3 regions of the Comamonas sp. C11 genome follow, and region 2 is predicted to be linked to each of the others. Evidence: predicted binding sites of a transcription regulator. Region 2 holds the regulator's gene; each other region holds the start of a gene.
What was found. The regulator LexA, encoded in region 2, represses DNA repair genes until DNA is damaged. The targets are predictions, from matches to a motif close to ACTGTATNNNNATACAGT.
Positions count from the first base shown of each region.

Region 1 (2,267 bases), 260 kb from region 2:
GCTGGCAGATGATGCCCATTTTGGTGTGCGTGAATGGGCTTGGATGGCGATGCGGCCGCACCTGGTGCAAGACCTAGCGACGGCTATCGCTCAGCTGATGCCATGGACACAAGATCCTTCTGACCGTATCCGACGATTCGCGTGCGAGGTTTTGCGTCCCCGCGGGGTGTGGAGCACACATATCTCACAGCTCAAATGCTCGCCCGAGCAAGCGCTGCCTTTGCTCTCAGCTCTGAAGAGCGACCCTTCGGTCTACGTGCAGGACTCGGTCGCCAATTGGCTCAATGATGCCGCCAAGGACCAGCCAGCCTGGGTACGTGACATCTGTGCCCAATGGCTTCAAAGCTCCCAAGCCGCCGCCACACATCGTATATGTCAACGCGCACTGCGCAATCTCAAGTGAAAGTGGAACCATGTCTCATTACCTCGTAGAGCTCTACACCCCCAATTCGGCTTGGCTCGCACTGCCTGCCGACCAAAGGCAACACTTTCTTGGCGGCATCGGACTCGCATTGAATCAACTCTCCAGCCTCGGTGTCGAAGTTCTCTCTCTGGCAGAAACGGACTCCAACATTGACCAGGGAACCGCGCATACATTCCTTGGTATTTGGCGCTTTCCTGACCAGGCCGCTCGTGACGCCCTGCTGGCGGGCATCAAGGCCAGCGGCTGGTACGATTACTTTGACCATGTGAATGCGGCCAGCACTCAAGGGGCTGCGGATATTCACTTGGCTGCTCTAGCCGCCGCGTAGCGCAGTCATTCCGATAATGCCGTTATGCTCTGCAATTCATGCGGCTAGTCATTTTCTAGTGCCTGCTAATGTAATGCCCACTTAATGGCCGCCCGCCACAGTCGCCACTGCGGGCCGGCCAGCCTTCGGCATAGCAGATGCAACTCAACATGGATCCCCGACTCCGCACAGAGCCGGACGCAAGATCGAGTACAAAGCATGCGACATCAACGTGGATTCATGACACCTGATCCTCATCAACCGCTACACTGTACATATGAACAGTCATCGTCTCATGAGTGGTATGCCCGTCCAACTGATCGCGTCCCCGGTTACTTTGCCGCTGGCTGATTGCAGCGCGCGCGCAGGCTCGCCCGCCAATGACTTCGCTGGCAAGCGGCTGGATATTACAGACCTGCTGGTCACGCACTCCAAGGCCACATTTGTGCTGCGTGTGGCCGGTCCGTCCATGCAGGAACACGGCATCGATGACGGTGATATCGTCGTGGTGGACAGGGAGTTGCGCGCTCGTGATGGGAGCATCGTCGTGGCGGTTGTCGAGCGCGAACTCGTCATCAGAGTGCTGGAGGGCGATGGCGACACCTGCAAGCTCAAGGCAGGCGCCCCCACCTACCCCGACACCGTGCCGCAGGAAGGACAGGCTCTGGAAATATGGGGTGTGGTCACCAGTTGCATCAAGCGCTTTGCAAGATAGACACATGCGCACGCCAGCCCAACGCAGGCTGTCGTTGAAATTTGATTAGCCCTCCCCCAAAAAGCACCTGCTAACGCACAAAGGCAATGTAGTTCTTTACACTGCCTTTTTCTTTGCTTTATTACAGTTAGCCAACATCGCACCGCGGGCCGGGGTTAATATCTCGGTAACTAATTTTTACAGATAATGCTCCGCATGCATTTTCTGCTTGCATTGACTGCCGCAGCATTTATGCTGTCAGCCACCGCTACCTCTCCGGCCATAGCGCAGCCCATTTATCGCTGCGGTAATGCCTATTCTCAAGAGGCATGCAAAGGCAGCAAAGTGGTGGAAGACAAAACCACCACCCTGCACAGCGGCCACTCCAGCAGCACCGTTTATCTGTGCAAAGGCCATGGCGGCGGGCTGTTCTGGAGCAGCCATTCATGCGGCCAGCACAACGCCTTTCTGGAACGCACGGAAACCGTACCCTCCGGCCTGCCCTGGGATCAGAAAGTGGCCCATGCCGAATCCCAATGGCGCAAAACCCAGCGCAATACCGCAGCCCCTGCAGTTGTCTATCAAAACCGCCCTGCCCAGCCTGCCGAGCCCGGCAAAAAACAAGTCTGCGATGCGCTGGAAGAACGCGTCAAAGCATTGGACAGCATGGGGCGAGCTGGCAGCCAGTATTACGATCTGGATTGGGTGCGGAGGGAGCGCAAGGTTGCTCGGGATGAGCAGTATCGGCTGAAATGTTGAGACTCGAAATATGCAAGCGCCAAAAGCAATTGGGAAAATCCCATGTAAGCACTTATATATGATGCCCTCACAAACAACTTGAA
Region 1 covers NZ_CP101743.1:3,209,514-3,211,780, forward strand. The annotation lists gene NOX35_RS14625 (DNA alkylation repair protein) at 1-403, shown strand, start outside; gene NOX35_RS14630 (DUF6616 family protein) at 414-752, shown strand; gene NOX35_RS14635 (LexA family protein) at 1,027-1,446, shown strand; gene NOX35_RS14640 (hypothetical protein) at 1,774-2,184, shown strand.
Region 1: a site for LexA is predicted at 1,000-1,017, ahead of NOX35_RS14635 (LexA family protein). Genes of this name have one in related genera too.

Region 2 (2,267 bases):
TCGTTGACATGTGTATATGAATGTTTCCACTGTCGAAGAGGTGCCGCAATACCCTGATCCGGGTATCTGTTCTGACGGATATTCGTGCCTGACAAGGAGTTTAGAAGGCTGCGAGGCTTGTGCAAAATGCGCTCCGGCGGGCAGGGGCAGGCAGAGCATCAGCAAATAATTTACATGGCGATCCAGATCGTTCGGCGCCAATACTGAGGGCCTGTTTTGGCGACATCGAGTTTTTCGCCTATGCACTGTTGGCAGCGTTGTCTGGCGCCATATCTGCCGGCCGATGGGCCAAGAGCGTTGCGATGGCTTCTTGTTGGATGCATATGGAAGCCCTGTTGCATTGCCTGCAGGCCTATTTCGGGTCGGGTTCGGGGCTGCATAAGTGCAGGCAGGCAAACCTCATTGTGCTTTCAGACTTGCGGGGCCGTTTGCTCATGGAGTGCCATACGCTCCAGCGCGGCGCAGACATCGGCCATGCGTCCGCAGATCAGCAGACATTCGGGTTGCCTGCGCGGTTCTCGCTGCACGATTTTGAGAAGTCGTGGAGAAGCAGCTTGTGTCGACTGGTCGATTATTGGCGATTGAAGCTCTGGGGTCGCAGCAAAGGCCTGCGGGCGAAGTGTATTGCTGCCGAGGCGACTGCGGCCGCGGTTGGCGCGCATGACAGGGATGCCGATCTGCTTCGCCATTGGACGATTGGCAGTGAAGGATACGGGCTCTGCAGCGGCTTCGCTTGCGTCATCGGAGCTGAAGTTCGGATTGGGCGACAGCGTGGCAGGCAGGCTTTTCATGGTCAGGCGTGTCAAAGCCTGCAGTGATGTGGCGAATCCCATTTGGCAACTCCTTTTGATGACCTCGCGGCATGGATAAGGGCAGGTTTGCGTTCTTTCGGCAAAGCTCCGCCCAGGGCGAAGCTCAACGGCTTCGCGCCTACCACCTGGGCTTGAGAGGGAAGGAGGCTCGGTGCCTCCGCTGCATAGACGGAGGGACGCCGTCTGCCCGTTACATGAACATGCTGTTGCGGATAAGGCCTACGGCCAGGCCTTCGATGGCGAACGGCTCTTCAGGATCGACGTGAATGATCTTGTAGTCTGGGTTCTCGGGTAGCAGCTCGATGCCCTGAGGCGTGCGCTTGAAGCGCTTGACGGTCACGTCGTCACCGAGGCGGGCCACCACAATCTGGCCGTTGCGCGCTTCATGCGTAGCCTGTACCGCGAGCAGGTCGCCGTCCATGATGCCCGCGTCACGCATGGACATGCCGCGGACCTTGAGCAGGTAATCGGGCTTGGCGGCAAACAGGCTGGGCTCGACCGAATAGCTCTGATCGATATGTTCCTGGGCCAGAATAGGCGAGCCGGCAGCGACGCGGCCGACCAGGGGAAGCACCAGCGGGGCCAGGGCCGTGAGCGGCAGCGCAAAGCTGGCGCCGCGTGCCGCATTGATGGTGCGCACGGTATCGGCGCGCAGGCGGATGCCGCGCGATGTGCCGCTGACCAGATCTATGACGCCCTTGCGTGCCAGTGCCTGCAAATGCTCTTCTGCAGCATTGGCCGACTTAAAGCCAAAGGTGCTGGCAATCTCGGCCCGGGTAGGGGGCGCACCCGTGCGAGCGATGGTGGACTGGATGAGGTCCAGAATCTGCTGCTGGCGGGGAGTGAGCTTGGGGTGGTCCATGGGCATTCCTTGATCGATCGATGATGAATACTGTGTGTTCATCCAGTACCTGTATTTTTAATCAGTTTGAAGAGGACTGCAAGTGGAACGTGACAAAAATATCGTCATCCTGGGCACCGGTGGCACGATTGCCGGAGTTGCCGAGCAGGCTGGCACCAGTGTGGGCTACCGTGCGGCCCAGCTGGGCGTGGCTCAGCTGCTGCAGGCCGTGCCGGACCTGGAAGGCGTTGCTGCGGCGTCGCTGCAGGCGGAGCAGCTGGCGCAGCTGGACAGCAAGGATATGGATCACGCGACCTGGCATGCACTCGCGCTGCGATGTGCCGAGCTGCTCGCGCGTGATGATGTGAGCGGTATTGTCATCACCCACGGCACCGACACCCTGGAGGAAACCGCCTGGTTTCTGCAATGTGTTCTGCACCCGGCAAAGCCCGTGGTGCTGACCTGCGCCATGCGCCCGGCGACAGCGATTTCGGCCGACGGCCCTGGCAATCTGCGCGATGCCGTGGCCTGTGCGGCCGACACGCAGGCTGCTGGCCGCGGTGTGCTTGCCGTGGTGGCGGGTCGGGTGTTCAGTGCACGCCAGGTGCGCAAGG
Region 2 covers NZ_CP101743.1:3,474,168-3,476,434, reverse strand. The annotation lists gene NOX35_RS15925 (hypothetical protein) at 411-833, opposite strand; gene lexA (transcriptional repressor LexA) at 1,003-1,674, opposite strand; gene NOX35_RS15915 (asparaginase) at 1,757-2,267, shown strand, end outside.

Region 3 (2,267 bases), on a different replicon from region 2:
GGAGGGCGCACACTGGCCAAGGTTGCATACATGGGCCAGTTCTGCGGGGTAGATGCCTGGTCTACGAAAAGCTTGCTTGGAAATATGGCTGGCCAGCTTCGCAAGAGTGAGCGTTTTTCCAATGCCCCCGCCCATAGGCAAGCCTAGCCATTGGCCAACACGCTCTCGCATGCGCCACACCCGCTCTGTATGGTCGCCGCGCATGTCACCCAGGTAGCTGAATGACTCATCGACAGAGTAAGGGCTTGTGTGCTCCGCAAGGCCTGCAAGCAGGCTGTGCATGCGTGTTGAATAGTCGGAATACAGCGTGAAGTTCGCAGACAGCCCCATCAAGCCTTTCAGCTCGCGCAGATCCTTGAGCTTGAACCACGGCTCTCCCATCTTGACCCCCAGGGCACGCGCCAGCTCGGATCGGGCCACAACAGCGCCATCGTTTGCTGAAAGGATCACATAGGGGTGTGAGCGCAGCGCAGGCCGCATGTCCCCCTCTACGGATGCGTAAAAGTTGTGAGCGTCTAAAAGGGCAAACATAGGGCACCTATGAGGGCCGGATATTGAAGCCGGGAAGCGCGTGCAAGCCAGTGCGTGCAACGCCGAAGATCTCCAGCGTCTGCCCTTCGCGGGGAACCATCTTTGGGTAGGTGGGGTTCGCGGCTTCGAGGTAGAAGCAGCCGCGCTTTCGTAGGTATTTGATAGTGAAATCCTGGTCCCAGACTGCGACAACGATATGACCCGGTTCCGGGCGTACAGCGCGGTCTACAAGTACGTAGTCCTGATCATGCAATCCGGCCAGCACCATCGAGTCACCGGAGACTCGGAAGTAAAACGTCGCCTGGGGATGAGGAATCAGTAGCTTGCTGATATCAATTGGAGACTGGGAAAAGTCCTCGGCAGGGCTAGGAAATCCAGCTCTGACAGCGCCTGAGACGCCGATCAACCAGCATGGTCTGGCGTCGATTGGCAGTGGCTGTAGGGGAAGAGGGTGGGGCTGCATGTCGGCTTTGCGGTGTACTGTATATATATACAGTTTAGCAAAATGCGTGACTCAGCAAAAAGGCCATGGTCACAAGCCAGCTTTCCTGGCTGTGAGCATGGCCCGAGTTTTCGCGCGGCTTGCGGTGGTTCTCAGTGCAGCGTGTAGTCGGTGTTTTGTTGCTCTTGCACCAGGGACCATGCTGCACGGTAGACCGCTTCCTGGGCAACACCGTTTTGGCGCATGGGTTCAGCGGTGGTGGCCACTGCCAGCAGTTCGTCCTGCGAGAACTCGCGGCTGACCTGATCTTTCTTGCTGGAATACATAACGGAGATGGCCACGGCAGTCACGCGCTTCAGAGCCAGTGTGAGCTTGTTGTTCATCAGCTCCAACTGCTGCAGTTGATCGGACTGGTTTTCAAAGACTTGATTCAAGGTCATTGCGGATTGTTCGTTACGGACCAAGCTGCACAGATCGTTACTGTTGAGTTGACGCAAGGCCAGTTCGAGGGCGGTCAGTTCAGCGGTGGTTTGGTTTTGCATTGTTGAGTACCTGGAAAAGTGTCGTTCTTCGTGGCCCGTATCGGCCTCACATAAACACCATAGCCGGAGCCTCAGGAATGCAAGCTTCTGCCCAAACTGGCCCAATGCGAGTACAGAGCTGTACGGGGTGGCACAGGCATACTTGGCAAATCTAATTTGTTCCTCCTGGGAGCGAAAGGTGAGGTAGCTGGCCTCCACAAACAAACAGCTTCTTATTGGCCGCAAGGTCTTTTTCAAACCCGGATGGGCCTCTGTTGCCCTTGGGCCGGGGTCTGTCCATTTCATACGGAGTGGATATGTCGATACACGTACAACCTCAACCGCTGCAGGCCTGGGCCGTTTCCTTCACCAGTTTGGAAGGGGAGAGTGCCAAGGTTCCAACCAAGGCCAGCTACAAGGGGACCGTGCCACCTTCAAAGGATGGCGTCTATCTTGTCAATGGAAAGTTCTCGCGCTTTCTGAGCGGGTTGTGGCGAGTCCCGAGTTCTGATGTGGCCAAGGCCGCGCAAGAGGTTCGGTTTGATGCTTTCTCAAGCCCTGAGTTTCGTTTTGCGCAGCGATATCGCTGGACAGAAATCGAAGAGTGCCTGCTTGCCTGAAAAGGCATTCGGCTAGGACACAGGCAATCAATTGCCTTCACCGACTGGGTAGGGTCAACCAACCTTGATTGATCCCTATCCAACCCTTTGAGTCCGCATAGCGGTCTTTTCAACCCCCAGGGGCGATTCAGCCCCTGTGGGGGAGATCGCCCT
Region 3 covers NZ_CP101744.1:66,129-68,395, forward strand. The annotation lists gene NOX35_RS27000 (Y-family DNA polymerase) at 1-531, opposite strand, end outside; gene NOX35_RS27005 (LexA family transcriptional regulator) at 539-994, opposite strand; gene NOX35_RS27010 (hypothetical protein) at 1,126-1,413, opposite strand; gene NOX35_RS27015 (hypothetical protein) at 1,812-2,114, shown strand.
Region 3: a site for LexA is predicted at 1,011-1,028, ahead of NOX35_RS27005 (LexA family transcriptional regulator). Genes of this name have one in related genera too.